2 regions of the Paraburkholderia sp. BGA-UO-ETr-F21 genome follow, and region 2 is predicted to be linked to the other one. Evidence: riboswitches for the same ligand, from Rfam matches in the RefSeq annotation. Region 2 holds a riboswitch; the other holds the start of a gene.
What was found. A riboswitch is a leader RNA that binds a small molecule or an ion and turns the genes downstream of it on or off. The one in region 2 is predicted to bind manganese.

Region 1 (10,962 bases), on a different contig from region 2:
CGAGCGGTTCCTTTTCGAAGCGCCGGTAGAAGTCGTCCAGTGCCTGCTGCGCCTCGGCGCTGCCGCCGTTGGCCGCCGATGCATTGAGCAACGCGGACAATGCCGCCGCGCGGTCGGTCATGTTGTTCGCCGAGTCGTATTGCGCGGACGCGAGACGCACGGCCTCGGCCGGATCGTCGAGTTCGGCGAGATACGAGAGCGCGAGGTTCTTCAACGCGCGATGACCGGACGCTTCCGGCGTGGCCTCGTATGCGCCCGGCGTGCGATGCTGCTCGTACACCTTGAGCCAGTCGCTCTTGAGCGCAGTGGCGAGACGCTTGCGCACGAACTGCCGCGCGGCATGCACAGCGGCCGGATTCGATTCGGCCATCTGTTCGGCCAGATACGCTTCCGAAGGCAGCATCAACGCCAGTTCGCGGAACGACGGCGAAAGCGTTTCGTCGGTCAGCACGCGCGCGAACGCGGCGACCACGGAATCGTCGAGTTGCAGCGGCACGCCCGTGGCGGCGCGTCCGGCGAGTGTGAGCAGTTCGCGCGTGGCGAGCCGCTGGCCGGCTTCCCAACGGTTGAACGGATCGCTGTCGTGCGCCAGCAGGAACGCCAGCTGTTCCGCCGAATAGTCGTATTCGACGATCACCGGCGCCGAGAAATTGCGCAGCAGCGAGGGCAGCGGCTCTTGCGCCACGTTGACGAACGTGAAGGTCTGTTCGGTCTGCGTGAATTCGAGCACGCGCGTGGTCGCGTGGCCGGCCTGCGCTTCGCCTTCCAGTTGCAGCGGCAGGTCGCGGCCGTCCTTGCCGATCAAACCGATCGCGAACGGAATCAGCAGCGGACCCTTTTGCGTTTCGCGCGCGGCCGGTGCACCTTCGCCGTAGCCTTGCGTGAGCGTCACGCTGTAACGTTTCTGCGCGGCGTCGTACTGCGTGCGCACGGACACGCGCGGTGTGCCGGCCTGGCTATACCAGCGCTCGAATTGCGCGAGATCGCGGCCGTTCGCGTCGGCGAGTGCGTGACGGAAATCGTCGCAGGTCACGGCCTGGCCATCATGGCGCTTGAAGTACAGATCCATGCCCTTGCGGAAGCCGTCGCGGCCGAACAGGGTTTGATACATCCGCACGACTTCCGAGCCTTTCTCGTAGACCGTCATCGTGTAGAAGTTGTTGATCTCGACGTAGCTTTCCGGGCGCACCGGGTGCGCCATCGGGCCCGCGTCTTCGGCGAACTGCATCTGGCGCAGCACGCGCACGTCCTCGATGCGCTTGGTGGCGCGTGCGGCTTCGTCCGTTGCGCCGCCCGCCATGTCGGCCGAGAACTCCTGGTCGCGGAATACCGTGAGGCCTTCTTTCAGGCTCAACTGGAACCAGTCACGGCACGTCACGCGGTTGCCGGTCCAGTTGTGGAAATACTCGTGGCCGACCACGGCCTCGATGTTCGCGAAGTCGGTGTCGGTTGCCGTTTCGGGATTCGCCAGCACGTACTTCGTGTTGAAGATGTTGAGCCCCTTGTTCTCCATCGCGCCCATGTTGAAGTCGCTCACCGCGACGATCATGAAGCGGTCCAGATCGAGTTCGAGCCCGAAGCGTTCCTCGTCCCAGTGGATCGAATGGATCAGCGAATCCATGGCGTGACGGGTCTTATCCAGGTCATGCGGCTCGACCCACACCTGCAGCAGCTTTTCCTTGCCCGAGCCGCTCTTCACGCGTTCTTCAAGCGCGACGAGCTTGCCGGCGACCAGCGCGAACAGGTAACTCGGCTTTCTGAACGGATCTTCCCAGCGCGCGAAGTGGCGGCCGTCCGGCAAATCGCCTTCTTCGAGCAGGTTGCCGTTCGACAGCAACACCGGATAATCGGCCTTGCTGGCGCGCAGCGTGACCGTGAAGGTCGCCATGACGTCCGGGCGGTCGAGGAAGTAAGTGATGCGGCGGAAGCCCTCGGCCTCGCACTGCGTGAAGAAGTTGCCGCCCGACACGTAGAGGCCCGACAGCGTGGTGTTCTCAGCCGGATTGCAAATGCTGGTGAGCGTGAGTTCGAATTGGTCCGGCACATTGTCGAGCAGCAGGCCGTGTTCGTGCGCGTGCGCATTGGTGAACGGCTGGCCGTCGATCGCGGCGCTGACGAACTCCAGCTGTTCGCCCATCAGTTCCAGATGCGCGGCGCGCGACGCCTCCGGATTGCGACGCACGCGCATCGTGTTCCGGACAACCGTGCGTTCGGGAAACAGATCGAACTCCAGTGCGACGGTGTCGATCAGGAAGGCGGGCGGCGCGTAGTCGGCGCGGCGAATCACATTGGGCGTTGCGGTATCGGCCATGGCGTTCTGTAGTGTTGGAACTCGAGTCGGCAGGCGCGCTTCTGGCGTGCGAGCCGGGCATGTCGAGCCATTGTACAAAGCCTCGGCGAATTGTGCGGAGCGAACTTTTTACCGAATTTACCGGTCAGCGTATTATCGGGCGCCCGCGTGATGAAAAAGCCTGCGCGCCTACGGGGCCGGTCATGACGGACAATACAGAGACATTGAGAAGCTTCACGAGGTAGACCATGAAATTCGATCGATGGACCCGCCGCGTCGCGCTGCTGCTAGCCGCGCTGACGGTGCTGCTTTCCGGCTGCACGACCTACGTGACCACTCAGGTCACGGCCTTCTCCGACTGGAGCGGCAACGACGCCACCCGCACCTATGCATTCACGCGCGCCGCGGACCAGCAGAACAATCTCGAACTGAGCACCTACGAGCGCTTTGTCGCGAATGAACTCGCCACGCATGCTTTCCGCCAGGTCGATAGCGGCCAGGCGCGTTATCTGGTCGGCCTGTCGTACGGTATCCGTTCGGATATGGTGACGGTCGCGGAGCCGGTGTATTACAACCCTTGGCCCGCGCCGTATTGGGGGCGGCCATTCGATCCTTGGGGTCCATGGGGACCGTTTCCCACTACGTATGTGAACCAGAGCTATCCGATCTTCACGCATCTGCTGGGCATACGGATCACCGAGCGGGCAACCGGCAAAGAGGTGTACAACGTGACGGCGCGCAATTCGGGCGGGGAGTCGTCGCTCGTGCGGGCTATGCCGTATCTGGCGCGTAGCGCGCTGGCCGATTTTCCGCTCGGTAACGGCGTCGTCCACACAGTGAAGATTCCGCTCGACAAGAACGGCGGCGCATCGAACGAAATCGCCGCTACCGGCGCCGCGCCCGCGGCCGCGCCGGCTCCGGCGTCTGGCGCGAAAGTCATTCAGTAGTTCATGCCGAGTGGCGGCGCGCGGCGGCGCGAAGGCTGGCAGTGAACAAAACGAACGGCCCGGCAGGTCATCCTGCCGGGCCGTTCGTTTGGCTGACGCCAAGCCAAGCCAAGCCAATTGCGAAGCGCGAAGCGCCCGCCAAGCGCCTGGAACTGCCAGCCGGCCGCATCACGAACACCGACCAGGCGCCGACTGAACGCCGACCTAAACGCCCACGCCGAACAGCGCCATCGTCCCGAGAATCACGAACATCACCGCCGCGATACCGTGCACGAGTTTGGTCGGCAGCCGATGCGCGAAACGGTCGCCGAGCAGAATCGCGGGCACGTTGGCGATCATCATGCCGAGCGTGGTGCCCGCCACCACGCCGAAGAAGTCGTGAAAACGCGCGGCGAGGGCCACCGTGGCGATCTGCGTCTTGTCGCCCATTTCCGCGAGAAAGAACGTCACCACGGTCGCGCCGAACACGCCGAAGTGCGTGCGGTTGGTATTGGCCTCTTCGTCGTCGAGCTTGTCCGGAACGAGAATCCACAGCCCCATGCCGATGAACGATACGGCCAGTGCCCAGCGCATGATGGTCGGCGTGAGCAGCGAGCCGAGCCAGGCGCCGAGTGCGCCCGCGCAGGCATGATTGACGAGCGTGGCGACGAGCACGCCGAGAATGATCGGCAGCGGCTTGCGATAGCGTGCCGCGAGGACGAGCGAGAGCAATTGCGTCTTGTCGCCGATCTCGGCGAGCGCGACTGCACCGGTCGAAATGAGAAAAGCGTGATCCACGTTATGTTGATTCCCCGGGCCGAGAGATGAACGAGCGACGACCCACGACACGCCGGGCCCTGTTGCGGCGGTGTGTGGATCATCGGTCTCGCCAGGCCAGAGGCTGCGGCTGCCATGGCCGTGCAGGCCAAGTCTGTTGACAGGCGCCCCCGCGAACCACACGTGCGACGCACCCGATGACAGCGGTGCGCACGTGCCGCGAGGCGGCTACTCCCCAATGAGGGACGGAGTATAACAGGCATGGCGCCAGCCGATAATCGACTCCGTCAGCCGCGTACGCCATTGGATCTCCCAAATTGCGGGCTTGAGATAGGCCAGGCGTCCTCGACCGGTTATAACGTCGGCGAGTTGCTCACGCGGAAGCCTTCCAATCTGAAACATTGTTTAAGAAAGTTAGTTGAAAGTAATGATGTAATTCCGCGAAATGCTTCTGCGCTCGTGTCGACCGCAACCCGTGTCGCGAGCGGCTTTGGCACCTGGCCGCGCAGCCGGAAATCGCGCCGCAGGCGCGCGCAAAGGGTTTTTGGCGGGGCGTCGCTCGATAGATACGGATACAGATGGATACGTCTTTTGTGGCTGATTTATCCCAGAATATTCAGTATGATTCGGCGACCCTAGGGCGCCTGAGGCCATCCTCCAGACAAATCGGCGAGGGTGCCTAAATAAACGGGGCCATGTGCCGTTAAATCGCTGAACCCTATATAAGATCAGACGATTGGATCGACCCCGGCTGGAGATTGCCGGTCCGCGCGGCGCGTACACGCTGTGACGGTGCCGTATTCCGTCAGGCGCTTCAGCCTCTCCTCGCTTCTACGCGCGAACACCGATATGCCCGATCTGCAATGGACCGTTCCGGTCGCTCGCTGGTCTAGCTGGCCTGCTGCCGCATCTGCCGCACCCGATATCGGCTTCATCGAGCCGATCGTGCGGCGCCGTCTGAGCACTCTGTCCAGAGTGGCGCTGAAGGTGGCGCACGACTGTGTCGCCCAGAACGCTGCGCGGGTCGTTTTCGCGTCGCGCCACGGCGAACTGCGTCGCACCACGGATATCCTGCGCGCCATTAGCGCGGGCGAGCCGGTGTCGCCTACCGCTTTCAGCCTGTCGGTGCTCAATGCCATGACCGGCGTGTTCGGTATTGCGCGTGGCGACCGGTCGGCGGCGAGTGCGATTTCGGCCGGCGCGGAAACGCTCGGTTACGCGCTGCTGGAAGCGCACGCACAGTACGCCACCCAGCCGGATTCGCCGATGCTGCTGGTCTATGCGGACGAACCGGCCGACCCGGCTTACGGCACGATCGAAGACGAAGTGCCGGGCGGCGCGATCGCGATCCTGCTCGATAGCGAAACGGTGACGGGCGAATTGGCGTGTGTCGTTTCCCGCGCTGATCTGCGGGAACCCCCGCCGGTGAGTCAAACCTCCGCGGCCGAGGGCCGAGTGGGCGAGCGGGAATCCGCGCCGGCGAGCGAACCTGTGGCAAGCGAGGCCAGCTCCCCGACCGTTTTCGCGACCCAGAGCCAGGCCGTGCAGCATTGTCTGGAAACCGGCCTGCCCGCCGCGTGGCAAGGCGCCGGCGCCACGTGGCATTGGAGTTGGCATGATCGCGCGGCTTGATTATTGCTGGCGATTCTGCGCGACCGGCATGGCCTTCGTGGTGTTCGGCGTATGCGGCGTGCTGTTCTCGGTGGTGGTGTTTCCGCTTGCGTGGGTGTGGCCGCACCGTGCATCGCGCCAGTTCGCGGTGACGAGCGTGATTCACTGGTTTTTCCGTGCGCTGGTCGCGGTGTTGCAGCGCATCGGGGTGATGGAACTCGAAGTGTCGGGCGTGCAGGCGTTGCGCGCGGAAAGGCCGGCGATCGTGGTCGCCAACCACCCGACTTATCTCGACGTGATGGTGCTCCTGTCGCTCACGCCGCATGCCTGCTGCGTGGTGAAAAACGCGCATTGGAGCAACCCGTGTTTCTGGGGCATCGTGCGTTCGGCGGAGTACGTCAGCAATGCCGATCCCGCGGAGCTCGTCGAGGCCGGCGCGAAGCAGCTGGCCGCTGGCTATACGATGATCATTTTTCCGGAAGGCACGCGTAGCCCCGGGCCGAACCGGTTGCATGCCTTTTCGCGCGGTTTCGCGCATATGGCGCTGAAAGTCGGCGCTCCCATCGTTCCGGTGCTGATGGATTGCGACCCGCCCGCATTCACCAAGCAGATGCGCTGGTACGACGTGCCGGCACGCGCGTTCAGAATGCGCGTGAACGTGCTCGAGCCGCTCGGCGTCGATCAGCTCGCGGCCCATGACACTCCACCGGCTCTCGCGGCGCGCAGCGTGACGAGCGCCGTCGAAGCACACATTACTCAGCACCTGTTCGATTATGGATTCTTTAAAACTGGAAATTAAACAGCTTCTGATCGAAGCGCTCGATCTGGAAGACCTGAGCCCGGCCGATATCGACGACGACGCACCGTTGTTCGATACCGACGGCATCGGTCTCGATTCGATCGACGCGCTCGAAATCGGCATCGTGCTGCGCAAACAATACCAACTGACCATCGCAGCGAACGACGAACGCACGCGCGAACACTTCCGCTCGATCAGCACGCTGGCCGCGCTGGTGGCGAGCCAGCGCGAAGCGACGCACGCTGTGAACGAAACAACCAGAAAGGGGGAGTAAATCGTGTCCGAGGCAGAGATTCTGGAGCGCATCCGCGCTATCTTCAAAGAGAACTTCGCGATCGAGCCCGAGCGTGTCACGCCCGAAGCGCATCTGTTCGAGGACCTCGATCTCGACAGCATCGACGCTGTCGACCTCGCGATCAAACTGCAGGAAATGACCGGACGCCGCATCAAGCCGGAAGAGTTCAAGTCGGTGCGCACCGTCGGCGACGTGATCGGCGCGGTCGAGTCCCTGCTGGCGGCACAAGGCTGATGTCCGTCGCGCGCTCGCGAACGCAAGCGGCGGCGCGGCGGGCCGACGATGCCTCGCCCGGCGCCGGGCGCCACTTCGGCAAAACCGTCGTGCAGGTGCTGTTGAAGCTCGCGTACCCCGCGCTGATCCTGTGCGCGTGGCGCTGGGACACGCCGCGCTACGTCGGCTGCATGCTGTTTGCGATTCTCTGGCTGCAGCGCTGGGCCGGTAGCGGCCCGGTCGCGACTTCGCTGCGGCGGCTCTCCACGATCGACTGGAGCGTGGTTGGTCTGCTGAGCTGCGCGTCGGCGGCGATCGTGCTGACCAATAGCGAACTGCTGTTGCGTCTGTATCCGTCGCTCGTCAATCTGGGCCTGTTGATCGCGTTTGGCGCGACACTCGTGCGCGGGCCGTCCATGATCGAAAAATTCGCGCGCCTCGGCAATCCGGATCTGCCGCCGGGCGCGGTGCGCCATACGCGGCGTGTGACGCAGGTGTGGTGTGCGTTCTTCGTGCTGAACGGCGTGTTTTCCGCTTATACCGCGTTGTATTGGAGCCGTGCCAACTGGTCGCTGTATAACGGCGCGATTGCGTATGGGTTGATCGGCGTGCTGCTGGTGGCCGAGGTGATCTGGCGTTACCTGGTCGTGCTGCCGCGTGCCGCGCGTTCGGAGGCGGCATGATCGCATTGCATGATCTGTTGTCGGTGGTTCATGAGAGCGCCGCGTTGCAGGAGCCCGTATGCCGCGATGGCGCCAAGGTGCTCGACCGCGCGGCGTTTCGCGCGCGCGTCGCCGTGTTGATCGCGCTCTTGCAAACGCAGGGCGCGCAACGCTACGCACTCTGTATCGACGATCCGTTCGATTTCGCCTGCGCGCTTTTCGCGCTGCTCGCGTGCGGCAAGGAGCCGGTGATTCCGGCCAACTCGACGCCAGGCTATCTCGCCGATCTCGCCGATGCGTATGACGTGGTGCTGACGGACGCGGATTTGCCGCTGTTCGAGCTTTCGGCCGGAGCCAACCTCGGTATCAACGCCGAAGCTGAAGTCGACGCCGACCTCGACACGTTGGCACACGTCAATGCAGCGGCGGCGGAGCAGGCCGGAGTCGCCACTGACACCGGCATTGGAAGCGACGAGGCCGCCTCAGCGCACGCCGGAGCCACCATTGGTATTGGAAGCGCCCAGGCAGCCTCAACGCAAGCCGGAGCCGCCACCGGCACTGCAAACGCCCAGGCAGCCTCGGCGCACACGTCTCGCGGCGCTCTCACGATCGACCCGCAAGCCCCGCTCACGCTCTACACCTCGGGCAGCAGCGGCCGCCCCAAGCCGATCCGCAAGACGCTCGCGCAGTTCAACGCCGAAGTGCACACGCTGGAACAGCAGTGGGGTGCGTTGATCGGCGACGCGACGATGCTCGCGAGCGTGCCGCATCACCACATTTACGGTTTGCTGTTTCGCGTGTTGTGGCCGCTTGCCGCCGGCCGCGCGTTCGACCGTGCGATCAGCATCGAGCCGTTGCATTTGCAAACGCAGATCGAGCAATGCGGCGCGGCGGTGATTGTCTCGACACCGGCGCAATTGTCTCGCTGGCCCGCCTTGCCTGGCTTCGCGGACTTGACGCCGGCGCCGCGCGCGGTCTTTTCATCGGGCGGCCCGCTGGCGTTTGAAGCCGCGCAGGAATATGCCGCGGCTTATGGCGCCGCGCCGCTCGAAGTCTACGGCAGCACGGAAACCGGTGGCATAGCGTGGCGGCGCCAGGATCAGACAGATGCCTGGCAACCGCTATCCGGCATCGAAGTGCGCCGCGACGAAGACGGTGCGCTGAACGTCCGCTCGCCGCATCTCGATCACGCCGGCTGGCATCGTACCGACGACAAGATCGCCTTCGACGCCGATGGCCGTTTCCGTCTGCAAGGCCGGCTCGACCGCGTGCTCAAGCTCGACGGCAAGCGCGTGTCGTTGCCGGAACTGGAAGCGCGCCTCGCGCTGCATCCGTATGTGGCGCAAGCGGCGATCGTGCCGCTCGCCGGCGCCTCGCGCGAGCGCGTCGGCGCCGTCGTGGCGCTCACGGACGCCGGTGGCGCGGCATTGCGCGACGAAGGCCGCGTGGCGCTCGCCAAGATCCTGCGCCGGCATCTCGCCGAATACTTCGACGTGGTGGTGCTGCCGCGCCACTGGCGTTTTCGGGTCACGCTGCCGTTCGACGCGCGCGGCAAACTGCCGGTGGCCGCCGTGGCGGCCGCCTTCGAGCCGCGTAGCGAAGGCGTCGAGGTGCTGGCCGAAGCGCGCAGCGGCGACACACTGCATTACGAGTTGCGCGTGCCGCCCACGCTCGCGCATTTCGCCGGCCACTTTCCCGGCCTGCCGATTCTGCCCGGCGTCGTTCAGGTCGACTGGGCCGTGCGCCTCGCCGCCGACCACTTGCCGGCCGTGCGGGCGGTGGCATCGATCGATCGTCTGAAGTTCATGGCGCCGGTTTCTCCAGGCGCGGTGCTCGCGCTCACGCTCGCTCACGACGCCGCCCGCCGGCGCCTGCAGTTTGCATACCGCGCGAAAGGTCGCGAATGCGCGTCCGGTGTAATCGTCTACGGGGCGCCGGCGTGATGACCTTCTCCCCATGCATCGTCATTCCGATCTACAACCATAAGGATGCGATCGGCGCGACCGTCGCTCATCTCGCGGTTCACGGCCTGCCGTTTTTTGTCGTCGACGACGGCAGCGACGAGGCCACCCAGCAAGTGCTCGCCGCGCTCGCGCAGCAATACGCAGGGCAGTTCACGCTGCTGCGGCTGCCGGTCAACGGCGGCAAGGGCGCGGCGGTGATGGCGGGGCTGCGCGCCGCGCGCGAGGCCGGCTACACGCACGCGCTGCAGATCGACGCCGACGGCCAGCACGACGCCACGGACGTGCCCCGTTTCATTGAAGCGGCGCGCGCCGAACCGGGCGCGGTGATTCTCGGCCGGCCAATCTATGACGAGAGCGTGCCGAAAGCGCGTCTCTACGGCCGTTATCTCACGCATGTGTGGGTGTGGATCGAAACGCTTTCGCTGACCATCCGCGATTCGATGTGCGGCTTTCGGCTCTATCCGCTAGCGCTGGCCTGCAATCTGATTGACAGCGTGCGGCTGCCCACGCGCATGGACTTCGACATCGAGATCCTCGTGCGTCTGTACTGGCGGCGCGCCGCGTTCCGTTCGATTCCGACGCGCGTCACCTACGCGAGCGACGGCGTCTCGCATTTCGACGTGCTGTGGGACAACGTGCGCATCAGCCGCAGCCATACGCGGCTCGTGTGCGGCATGCTGTGGCGTCTGCCGGTGCTGCTCGCGCACAAGGTGATGCCGCGTCGCGCGGCACTTGTGGATGGGCCGGCGAGCGAGAGCGAGCAGGACTGGTGGCGTATCGCCGAACGCGGCAGCCATCTGGGCATGTCGTTGCTCGCGCTCAGCTGCAAGCTCTTCGGCCGACGTTTCACCGCGCTCTGGCTGCACCCGATCGTCGCGTATTTTCTGCTGACGGGCCGCGCCGCGCGCGAGGCCTCCAGCAACTACTTCAGGCATCTCGGCAAGACTGCGCCGCAGGGCGACACGCCGCGTCCGGGCTGGTTGTCCGCGTACCGCCATATGCTGGCGTTCGCGCAGTCGGGCTTCGACAAGCTCGCCGCGTGGTCGGGCCGCGTCAACAATGCGGACGTCAAGTTCGAAGATCCTTCGGCGTTCGAAGCATTGGTGAAGAGCGGCAAGGGCGCGCTCGTGATCGGCGCGCATCTCGGCAATCTGGAGATGACCCGCGCGCTCGCCGCGCAGGGCGCCTATGCGAAGGTCACGGCGGTCGTCTATACGGAGCACGCGCGCCGCTTCAACAGCGTACTGGCCTCGGCCAATAGCGAGTTCGCGAAACATCTGCTCGAAGTCAGCGACTTCGGACCCGAGACCGCGATGATGATGCAGGAGCGCGTCGACGCCGGTGAATTGCTGGTGATCGTCGGCGACCGCGTGCCCGCGCACGAAGCGGGCCGCACGACGGAGGCGCAATTTCTCGGCTCGACCG
Region 2 (10,962 bases):
TTGCTGATACAGCGCCTTGCCGGCTTGCGAGGCATCCGCGCTTTGCGTGCCGCCGGCCGCCGGTGCGGCCGCTTGCGGCACGCTGGCCATCGCGGCCATGGCCGCGGCGGCTTGGGCCGCGCCTGCGTCAGAAGCGCCGGCCGGAGCCGCGGCTGCTGCTGCACCGGATGCCGCCGCGGCGCCCGCCGCCGGTTGGGCCGGTTCAGGGAAGCTCGCGCCGGAATTGTTCGCCATATAGGTGACTGCGCGGGCGATTTCGAAGTCGCTGTAGTCGTCCGGGCTGGTGCCGCCGCGCGGCGGCATTGCACCTTTGCCGGCGAGTGCCGTGTGCAGCAGCGTGTCGAAGCCCTGCGCGATGCGCGGCGCCCAGTCGGCGGTATTGGTGAATTTCGGCGCGCCCGCCGCACCCGATGCGTGACAAGCGGAGCAAACGGCTTTGTAGACTTCTTCGCCGGTCTTGTAGACGCGCGGCGCATTGGCGTCGCGAATGTCGACCTGGGCGAATGGCTTGATGCGGGCGGTGACCTCGGCTTCGGAGAGAGAGTCGGTGCCGGCGCCGGTGCGCGTCGAGTTATCGACGTAGACGGCCAGCAGAACGATGATGACGATCGGTACCGCAAAACTGGCAATGATCGCAGCGACGAGCTGCCCGGGGGTTTTGATCGGGGCTCCGTGTGGTGCTTCGCTCATGCTTGTCTCGTCTCCGTGGGTATGTGAGCGGTACAGCGTGACGGCAACTTCTTGTTCTCAAATCAGCCACGGACGATTATAGACGCAAGATTTCGACGGCGGCGAGGGGCGCGGCGAGCTGTTCAGCAGGCGTTTACCCGCATCGCGAGGGTCGGCCGGAAGGCGCCGGGTGCCGCCATTCAGGCCGTCCGGTGGACGGTATGGCTGAAACCGGGTATCCTTTCGGTCTCGCTTTGGCGTCGCATCCATTCTGGTTGCCGCGCTTTCGTGTTGAAGCGCCCGTAGCTCAATGGATAGAGTACTGCCCTCCGAAGGCAGGGGTTGCTGGTTCGATCCCAGCCGGGCGCACCATAAAGAGTCGATCTCGATCAAGGGCTTGCGCCATGTGCGCCAAGCCCTTTTGTTTTTCCATCGTCTTGCGATGTCCTCTGGGCGCCGCAATCTCGCACATAAGCCGCACATACGCTCACTGCCTGCCGCCCACGATCCGTCCGCGTCGACAGAATTATCCCGAGATTTCTGTAGCTTTCTGTTCATCAATTCAGATTCAGACATATAAACGTCTGCCTTCTGAAATTTCCAATTGCCCCAGCCTATCCGTTTAATTAGCATGCGTTGACCATCCAAATCGTATAACGCGTGGATGTTCCATAAGCGGTAATTCAACAATCGCTTCCCTAATTAATAAAGGCATTGCGAAGCCATCCGCGCGCCATTGTTTTATTTTGCAGGTCATGTACAAAATAGCCCGGTTGATTTTAATCGCATCGATCACGATGCTATCCAACCTCGTGCACGCGCAATCGGTTGCGCCTGTCACGGGGGCAAGCCAATTTGCCGGTCCCTATCTGGGCTTCAAGGTGGGTGTGAATATGTCCGATGCTTCCGGCGTCATCAACAAGCCATCGCACACTACGGTCTTTCCGGGTTTCACGGCTGGATATAACTTCAACGTCGAACGGTTCATAGTGGGCGCCGAGGCTTTTACTGATTTACATCACGGCTCGACAACCTATAAAGACGCCGGAATCGATGCGAAATTCGGCATGCCGTTCAATCAGATTTTGCCTTATGTCCGCATTGGGTTCACTGGGGACGATCCGGACACGCGCTTCCATTGGGGCTTGGGTGTCGAATATAAATTTGCCAAACACGTAAGCGCGGTAGGTGAATGGACAACCGACACCGGCAATTGCAACGGCACCAAAAGAACGAATAACAGTTTCACAATCGGACTGCAGTATCACTTCAATTGACCCGTTCGGCTCGCGGCCGGGCGGCAAATTCATCGAACATCGCATTTCCTGCGCTCTCGCCGCAAAGCCGCACCGAACCGGGCAAAGCTCCGAGGTGCCGCGCCACCCCGGCTGCCTCTCGCTGCAACAAGGTTGTTGAAAGCGTCCCCTGCCGTTAGAATCCCCCGGTCACTGGGGAGTAGCCTTCCTTCATCCATTGAAGGAGAGCGCGTCAACATACTTGGCCTTTCGGTCATGGCGCGTTCGACCGGGTCGGTTTGGCGAGACCATTGACGTACTGCCTCGTTCTGGTCGGACGGGTGGCGGTGCGTCATTGGTTTGTCATCTACGTCCGACCGCGGAGTTGTCCCGTGATACCTCGTTTTGCCCTGCCAGTCTTCCCGCTTGGCCGTCCGCCGCGCCGCTGCCTCTCCATGCTTGAAGGGAAACGCGCATGACCAGTCTCCTGCTCGAACTCGCAGTCATGCTGGTCGTCATTCTGCTGGCGGCCGAACTCTTCACTAACGCGCTCGAGCACCTGGGCGAACGTCTCAAGATTTCCGAAGGCGTGACAGGTTCGCTGTTCGCCGCCGTCGGCACCGCTCTGCCCGAGACTCTCGTGCCGTTGCTGGCGATCGCCGGCGGCACGACTGATAGTGCGGTCAATCAGGAGATCGGCGTCGGCGCAATTCTCGGCGCGCCGCTAATGCTTTCCACCCTCTCCACCTTTCTGATGACGCTCGCGATCCTCGGCTCGCGCGGCGCTAGCGGCTGGGTCGCGCCGGAGCGCTCGGGCTTCACGCGCGACCTCAACTATTTCCTATGCGCGTTCGTGCTGGCCGCCGCGGCGATGTACGTGCCGCACGAACGGATGCTCGTGCGCGCGCTCTTCAGCGTGGCGCTGGTCGGCGTGTATGTCACCTATGTGGTGATGACCTTCCGCGCGTCGAATGATCTGGTCGATGCCGGTCACGGCACCGAAGCGCCGGGCAAGATGCTGATCTCGCGCCTCGGCGTGCCGACCAACATGGCCACGATCGTGGTGCAGCTGGCGCTGGCCGTCGCGTTGCTGGTGTGGGGCGCGGAGGGCTTCATCCACGGGGTGCGCGGCGTCTCGCAGGCGCTCGGCGTGTCGCCGCTGCTCCTCTCGCTGCTGATCATTCCGATCGCCACCGAACTGCCGGAGAAGGTCAACAGCATTCTGTGGATTCGCCGCGGCAAAGACACGCTGGCGTTCGGCAATATCACCGGTGCAATGGTGTTCCAGGGCACCTTGCTGCCCGCGATCGGCATTCTGCTGACACCATGGACGCCGCGCATCGAAGTGGTGACCGGCATCGTGATCACGCTCGCCGCGGCGGCATGGCTGCGCATCAATGTGCGCGAGCGCGGCGTGCCGGTATGGGCGTTGCTGGTTTGCGGCGTGCTGTACGTCACGTATCTGGCCATTACGCTGACGCGCTAGCCGCGCGGCTCAATGCGTCAACGAGCGGCAGGTGAAGCAATCGGGAAAGGCCGCGCACCGGCGGCTTTTCTCGCTTCAGGCTCAATGGGCCGGCGCGCTCGCTGCTGCTGATGTCGTTGCGCTGGCGGGCTTGAACACGGTGTTCCAGTCGTCTTTCATGTCGACGACGAGCCAGCCCTTTGCGCCGGCCTCGTCGAGACCCTTGTCGAGCTTGCCACTCTTCGACGTGCGGTCATACTGGTATTCGCGTTCCGCATCCGTGTGATGCACGAGCGCGGCAAGGCGCGGGCCGTCACCTGCCGAAGTCCATTCGAGCATCGGCGCGTCGCCATCCGCGTTACCGAACGCGATCACCGGACGTCGGCCGATCACGCGATCGATGGCAAGCGGTTTGGCCGCGCCGTCGACCAGCGTGTCGACTTGCGCGAGGCGCGTCAGCGAAATTGCGCCGTTGGTCTGGCTGTACCGGTATTTGACGGTGCTGCCGATCACCTGCTCCGGCGGAATGCCATACATGCGCTGAGCCACCTCGCGGACGAACTCGACATCGCCGCCCGTCACCAGATAAGTTTTGAAGCCGTTCGCGCGCAGATAGGCAAGCAATTCGAGCATGGGCTGATACGCGAGATCGGCATAAGGACGGTTGAAGCGCGGGTCGCTCGATGAATCGAACCATTCGTGCACGAGCGCGGCGAACTGCTCGCTCGTCATGCCTGCGTGCGCCGTGGCCAGTAGCCGCATCGAGCCGGCGTCGCCGCTTGCCGCCACATTCTTGAGATTGCCTTTGAGGATCGAGCGGAACGGTTCCTGGCGCTTCCACTCCGGATGCCGTCCGGCCACCGTCTTCACACGTTGTAGCGCGAACACCAGTTGCACGGAGGCCGGCTGCTCGGGCCACAGTGTGCCGTCGTTATCGAACACGGCAATACGGTCGGCGCGCGGGATGAAGTCCTTGGACTCCGGTGTCGTCACGAGCGTGACGAAATCGACGATCGAGCGCTTGGCCCTGGTGTCGTTCCATGATGCCAACGTCGCGGCCGTCGCTGCGCCGGCCTGCGATTCGCCGCTATCCTGGCGCGGCGTGACGGAGCAAGCGGAGAGAAGTACGACGGTGAAGGCAATGCAGTACCGGTGCAGCGAGCGAATCATGAAAGCCTCATCGAAAACGGTGGGTCGAATCTGGAGCGAGCGCCAGTCTAATGGGCTAAGGCGCTTATTGCAGCCCTTGCGAGATTTTTTCGGCGGGACAGCGGAGCCCGCTCCTCCCGTACGAATATCCATTGAATAAATCAGCAAGCCGGACGACTCCCCGCTTCGCCTAGCCCTTCGGCTGCGTTACAAATTTATCTCTGAAATTGCCGGAAACGTTGCTAGTATTGCCAACGATGCCAGCGTGGTGATTCGTCCACTTTCCGCATGCTTCGTTTGATGCGGCGTTTCTCGTTTTCAAGGAGCGCTCATGCAAGCCCTGTATTCCGTCGCACTGCCATTCCCAATTGTTCGAGTGACATAGCATGCTTTATCCGCGTGGATTGGCATCTGCTTGCCGATTTCTCGGCCGCATGAACACGCGCGAAATAATGAATTCGATTTAAATCGGACACGCGAAAGCCACCACGCCTCTGAAACGGTTTCGCGTAGGCAAAGGCAGGCGCTCGGCGATAAGAGCGCCCATAGACGAGGCCCGATAATGGGTTATAGGTGCGTGTTTGGGGAGGATACGGTATGCGCGTTCGTGTCCGTGTTCTCGCCGGTCGGCATGCGGGCCGATTCGAGCGAACGTAAGAAGACGAACCTTGACGGTCTAAGCGATGTCTTGCCGGGGAATCGCCGTACGATCAGGAGCGGCGCTGTCTTTGACATCGACCAGCGTATCCAAACGCTGATAGAGAAGTCGAACAGCTTTGTCAACAGCGTGAGAAAGACAAACTGTTTTTATTCGGACACCGACGCATCGGGCCCATTTCGCGACGGCGGCGGGCGCTACACTGCGAGCTTCCATGGAGATCGGCCGCCGTCTGAGAAAGGCACCCGGTCGCTGACGTTATACAACTGGCATTACTTTTCTTCACTCAACGCACATAACCGCTACGCGCCCCGGCAAGCCGATCAAAAACTCGAATTTCAACGCAAACGGCCTGCTCTCGCTCCACGTGCGAGACGCGAGGCCCGCGAAGACAGTTTCGCCAATGCGTCGCCGGTGCCGGCTGTTGCGAAGTTCTCCCTGTACTTGCGCGCCTACGGGTCGCGGCAAGCCATGCTCGATGAAAACTGGACGCCGCCGTCAATCGCGTGCGAAGGCCGACACAAGGCCGACACAAGGTCGCACCCGCGCGCGTGCGGCTTGGCGACGCAGACGGTGCGGATGCGGTTCGGCTGGAGTGAGAATGCCGAACTTCTATTTGATGAGGACGATCATGAGTCAACCTAACCGTTTCTTCGCGACGAGGCAGCTCGTCACCCGGCTGTGCAAAGGCGCGCTTCTCACCACCGCCGGTGTGAGTCTTTGCCAAACGGCGTGGGCGACTGAAGGCGGTATAGGCCGGCCCATTACCGGCATGCAGGTGACGCCGTACGGCGGTGTCGTGCCGCCCACCAACGACTGGATCGTGTCCGCCGCCACGATATATTACGAAGGGTCGCTAGGCGCGAGCAAATCGATTCCGATCGCCGGGCAGGTCACGGCCGGCGTCAACGCGACGGCCGAGTACACCATCCTCGCTGCGGTCAAGACGTGGGGTATCACCGTGGGCGGCTGGAACTTCGCGTCCTCGTTCGGCGTGCCGGTCCAGTACACCGACATCTCGTCGTTCCATGGCCGCTTGCCGAACGACCACGGCACGCAATTCGCCGATTTCTTCTTCACGCCGGTCATCGCCGGTTATCACTTAACGAAGACAGACCATGTCGCGCTGAGCGTGCAGATCTATGCGCCGACTGGCGCATACAACCCCAACCGGCTGGCCAATGCCGGGCAGAACACGTGGACCTTCACGCCGACGATCGCCTATACGAAGCTGCTTCCGAAAGAGAATATCGAATTGTCGTTGAACTATGGTCTCGAGTTCTACACACCCAATAACGACACCCACTATCACAACGCGCCGGTCAGCGTGCTCGATCTACTTGCGCTCAAGCGCTTCAGCAATGGCTGGGGCGTCGGCGTGGTGGGCGGCTACATTCAGCAGATCGGCAATGACAGCGGCGGTATCGCAGACCTCGTCGGCGGCAGTCAGGGTCATTCCGTCGGCCTCGGGCCGATGGTCACGTGGTCGGGCAAGATCCAGAAAACCCCTGTGTCGGCGGCCCTGCGTTGGGTCAATGAGTTCAACACGAGCAACCGGCCGAAGGGCAATGCGGTGCAACTGTCGGTCAATGCGACTTTTCAGTAGCGCGCGCGGTGAGTCGAGCGTGAGACGTGAGTTGCCGGAAGCGTTGCGCCCGTCGCTTGCTTGAATGGCAAGGAAAGACTGTGTGGTCGCTTGGGGGCCGCGATGCGTCCGCTTCCGCCGTAACATCTATCGGCAAGAGCGCGGCTATGACGGCAGGCGGCCGCGCGGCAGCGCACCGCCGAAGGTCGGGCCGCCGGCTCAGGCAGACGCAAACTGGACTCGAGCGTCTCGATCAGCGCTCCATCTTGCGCTGGCATATCGCGTACACGCTCGAGCACAAATCTGGATAGACGCGGCCCAACTCGAAACAGCCGTCCAGATACTCTCGAGAGATAATGCCGGCCTGCAATGCCGCATCGATCTGGAAGTTGGCGAGACCCTTGAAAAACACGCCGCCTTCAGTAACCGGGCGCAGGTTCGCCGCACGCAGATCGGCCCGCAGCGTATCGATCGAATAGGTTACCCGGTGTCCATGTGCGGCTTCCGCCGGCGTCACGGCGGCGTGATGGTCGATCCGCCCCATGTTGACCGCGATCTGCCGGGAGCCGGCGCGCGCGTTCGGCGCGGCCACGAACAGCCGGCCACCCTCGGATAACCAGCCACCAATCCGCCTCAGCACTTCAACCGGATGATCGAGGTGTTCGAGCGTATGGATGAGGAAAATATTGTCATAGCGTCGCGACGGTTCGAAAGTTTCGAACGTCGAGTGATGGAAGCTGGCGGCGCCTTGGGTCTTATCCGACGCAACGGCGATACAGTCCGCCGATGCTTCGACCACTTCCACTGAATCGAAGCGCTTCGTCAGAAGGCGCGTGAAGTTGCCTTCGAAGCATCCCAGTTCAAGCGCGTTATCGCCGGCGAGGAACGGCTCGAAGGTCCGAAGCATGTACTCATGCATCAGGTAGTCGAAGTCGTAAGCGTAGCGATGTTCCGGATGATCTTTCGCTTCCGCGTTGTAGTCTCTGCTCATGTCGTCAATCCTGTCCGCGTTGATAGAACCGCTGCTCCACCGGCACGTAAAACTCATCGAGCGACTCCGGCACCCGGGCGTTGAAGCCGAGCACCTGGCGCATCCATGCATTGCAGCGGTCGAGGTTGCGGTAGCCGAACAGCCGCGCGTAATCGAGCTGTGGCTTGAAGAATGGGCTGGTGAAAGTCAGTGTCAGCGCACGCCGCGGCGCGTCGGTGGTATTGCGTCCGGTGGCATGCCACATGCGCGAATCGAACAGCAGAACCGAGCCGCGCTCGCCGGTCGCACGCGCGGCCTGAGCGTAGAAATGCTCGTCGGTAGGCTGCTGCTGGATGTTTTGCGAGTGCGAGAGAACATGCGTTGCGCCGTTCTCGAGCGTGAAATCGTCGAGCATCACCAACGCGTTCACCATGAAGCGCCGCGTGTCCGAGCCGAAGCGAATGTCGCGATGCACGTTCTGCACGTACGAGCGCGAGTCGCGTTCGTTGATCACGCCACCGTACGAATTCAGGATGAAGTTGCCTTCAAAGTAACCTTTGAAGACCGGCTCCAGCGCCGAGAGCTCCGCGAGCAATTCGACGTAGCACGGGTCATCCATCAGCAGATGATGCAAGGTGCCGGCGCTGTTTTCCAGCACGCCGTTGCGTCGTCGGATTGCGTCGCGCAGCGCGAGCGAAGGACCCAGCGCCTGGACCAGCGAATCGAGTAGTTCGCTGCGTATCAGGCGAGGAAGCACGGTCCAGCCTGCCGTTGCAAGTGCGGTGTGGTGATGAGCGTCAATCGTGTTCATGGGTGGAGCAAAGCAACGGCAAAAGGGGAGGGCTCAGCGCCGATCGTCAGCCAGGACGGCCATCGGAATGACGTCGAGATAGCGGCCGCCTTTGAAGGCGGCCTGGCGCAGCAGACCTTCGGCACGAAAACCCACTTTCTCGTAAAGCGCGATGGCGCGCGCATTGGATGCGAGCACGGTCAACGAAATGCGGTTGAGATTGAGGTCGCCGAACGCGTGGTCGAGCGTCTGACGCGTCGCGGCCTCGCCGATACCCCGGCCGCGTGCCGTTTCCGCGCCGATCTGAATCGAGAACTCCGCGCTGCGGTTCACCCAGTCGATGCCCAGCAGGTATGTCACGCCCACCACGGCCTGGGTCGAGGCGAGACATACGGCGAGACGCACGTTGCCCGCGCGGGAACCGAGGTAACTATCGAACCATTTGTTGTCGATCTCGGCGCCCACATAGCGGAAGGCGCCGCCCAGCAGGCTGACCAATGCCTTGTCGGCGCGCCATGCATTGATCGTCGGCAGATCGCCGCGCTCGATTTCGCGCAGGAATATCGTGTTGTCGCTCATGCGAGCCGGTCCAGTAAGTGTTGCACGATCGGCTCGAGGTCGTCGCGTGTTAGGCGCTGATCACACGGCACGCAAAGCGTCGAACCCGGGAGATCGCGTTCGAAGTCCGGCGCGCCTTTGGCGTCCGCCACGTCCGGCCAGTAGGTGGGTGTATAGATGCGCTGCGCACGAAGCGCTTCGCGCGCGCCGGTGGGCGCGTCGAACAACGGATAGCAGAGCGGCACCGTCTGTTCGTCGTAGCGAAACGTGAAGCGGTTGTAGCGCTGCAGCTTCTCGTGCAGGAAGGCGAAATTTTCGACTCGCCGTGCTCTCACACCGTCGTAGTCGATGCTGGCGAGTAACCGCTCGGTCAATGTCGACATCCGCAACGGCTCTTGTTGCTTCAGACTTTCTTCGGCCGCCGCGTAGTCGGCGTAGCCTGCTTCCGCATCTTTCGCGAGCCGGGTCAGCAGATGCCGAGAGCGCAGCAATGAGCCTTCGTCAAACGCTGCCGGCGTGTCGACCGGCTGCTGCGTGACGATATAGCCGCCGTCCGGCACGCCGAGAAATTTTCGCGGCGAATACAGTGTGGCGAGACAATCGGCGGGCCGCGCGAACAACGCCTGCGCATTGTCGATCAGCACGCGTTCGCGCGGAAACCGGCTGAGCACGTCGTCGACCTGGCGAGCGCACAGTCCGAAGTAGTTGACGTAGACGAGCCACTCGCCGTGCGCGAGGTCGGCAGACTGCACGCGCAAGTCGGCATCGAGCCGATAGCGTTTGACCGGCGTGCCGGTCATGCGCAGCGGTTCGATCATCGCATCGCAGACGTACCAGGGCATCCAGACGGCAGTCGGTCGCCCCGCGCGAAGCAGCGCAAGAAACGCGGCGCGCGATGACTGAAAGCGCAGTGCGTTGCCGTGAAGCGGCGCGTCGACTCGCGGCAGTTCGAGTTCGAAATAGCCGCCGATTGCACGCGATTCGCGAGCCGTCATGCGTTCACCTCGACGCACAGCATATCTCTCACGCTGTTTTTGCTATTGAACATCAGGACGTCGAGAATGGATAAGGCCGGGTGAAACGCGTCATCGAACTGTGCGTACGGGCTCAGGTTCGGCTCGATGAAGGCAAGCTCCACGCCGCGTGCCGAAAATGCGTTGCTATCGTAAAGCGCTCGACCGCCCGGCAGGTTCACATAGGTAGCCGCCTGCTCTCGCGCGCAGATGTCCAGGACCCGCTCAGTACCTTTGAGTTGCGCATTGCCGTATTTCGTCGACGACGGGACGAACTCGGTATCGATCTCGAGGTATTTGCAGATTTCCATCACGGTGTGCGAGGCGAGCAGCGAAACCGGCGCGAGCGGCTCCGCCAGAATCCGTCCGATCAGCGCGCTCACCTGCGGGTAGTGAGGCGCTTTGGCATAAGCATGCCGAATCGATTCGAGCAGCTTGCGTAGCCAGCGCTCGCGCGGCTCGACGAGCACCTCGTTGATCTTCAGCATAGGACTCGCGCCGCTGAGCGGCACGGTGAGATAACGCACCTGGTCGCCCTGCAGCATCCGGTTGCGGTTGATCCAGCCGTTCTTGATGAAGTTCACGTCGTCGTAAAAGACGAACTTGTCGACAGCCGCTGCCAGCTGAAAATACCCGATATACGGCAGCAGGTAGGGCTGCATGATCGCGAGCTTCATGGCGTTCAGGTATCCGCGATGATCCCGATGATGCGATCGAGCATGTCGTCGGTCAGCGCCGGGAAAATCGGCAGACACAGTACCTGTTGTGCAGCGGCATGCGCGACCGGCAGATTGTCCTGACGCGCCGAAGGCAGGCCGCGATAAATCGGAAAGTCCGAGATCAGCGGATAGAAATAGCGGCGCGCGTAGA

Region 1: another riboswitch for manganese. It lies ahead of AC57B1_RS34600 (TMEM165/GDT1 family protein); the one in region 2 lies ahead of AC57B1_RS11675 (sodium:calcium antiporter).

Annotation. Positions count from the first base shown of each region.
Region 1 covers NZ_JCAQOY010000040.1:480,638-491,599, forward strand. Annotated here, with positions in the region: gene pepN (aminopeptidase N) at 1-2,311, opposite strand, end outside; gene AC57B1_RS34595 (DUF4136 domain-containing protein) at 2,539-3,237, shown strand; gene AC57B1_RS34600 (TMEM165/GDT1 family protein) at 3,442-4,014, opposite strand; yybP-ykoY riboswitch at 4,026-4,242, opposite strand; gene AC57B1_RS34605 (beta-ketoacyl synthase chain length factor) at 4,843-5,625, shown strand; gene AC57B1_RS34610 (lysophospholipid acyltransferase family protein) at 5,609-6,403, shown strand; gene AC57B1_RS34615 (phosphopantetheine-binding protein) at 6,378-6,677, shown strand; gene AC57B1_RS34620 (acyl carrier protein) at 6,681-6,932, shown strand; gene AC57B1_RS34625 (COG4648 family protein) at 6,932-7,594, shown strand; gene AC57B1_RS34630 (ApeI family dehydratase) at 7,591-9,516, shown strand; gene AC57B1_RS34635 (glycosyltransferase family 2 protein) at 9,516-10,962, shown strand, end outside.
Region 2 covers NZ_JCAQOY010000016.1:155,043-166,004, forward strand. Annotated here, with positions in the region: gene AC57B1_RS11660 (c-type cytochrome) at 1-690, opposite strand, end outside; tRNA gene AC57B1_RS11665 (tRNA-Arg) at 966-1,041, shown strand; gene AC57B1_RS11670 (outer membrane protein) at 1,425-1,946, shown strand; yybP-ykoY riboswitch at 2,108-2,283, shown strand; gene AC57B1_RS11675 (sodium:calcium antiporter) at 2,380-3,390, shown strand; gene AC57B1_RS11680 (HAD family hydrolase) at 3,472-4,539, opposite strand; gene AC57B1_RS11685 (DUF1214 domain-containing protein) at 5,126-5,821, shown strand; gene AC57B1_RS11690 (SphA family protein) at 5,808-6,782, shown strand; gene AC57B1_RS11695 (class I SAM-dependent methyltransferase) at 7,015-7,752, opposite strand; gene AC57B1_RS11700 (phytanoyl-CoA dioxygenase family protein) at 7,757-8,542, opposite strand; gene AC57B1_RS11705 (GNAT family N-acetyltransferase) at 8,576-9,100, opposite strand; gene AC57B1_RS11710 (hypothetical protein) at 9,097-10,074, opposite strand; gene AC57B1_RS11715 (WbqC family protein) at 10,071-10,769, opposite strand; gene vioA (dTDP-4-amino-4,6-dideoxy-D-glucose aminotransferase VioA) at 10,775-10,962, opposite strand, start outside.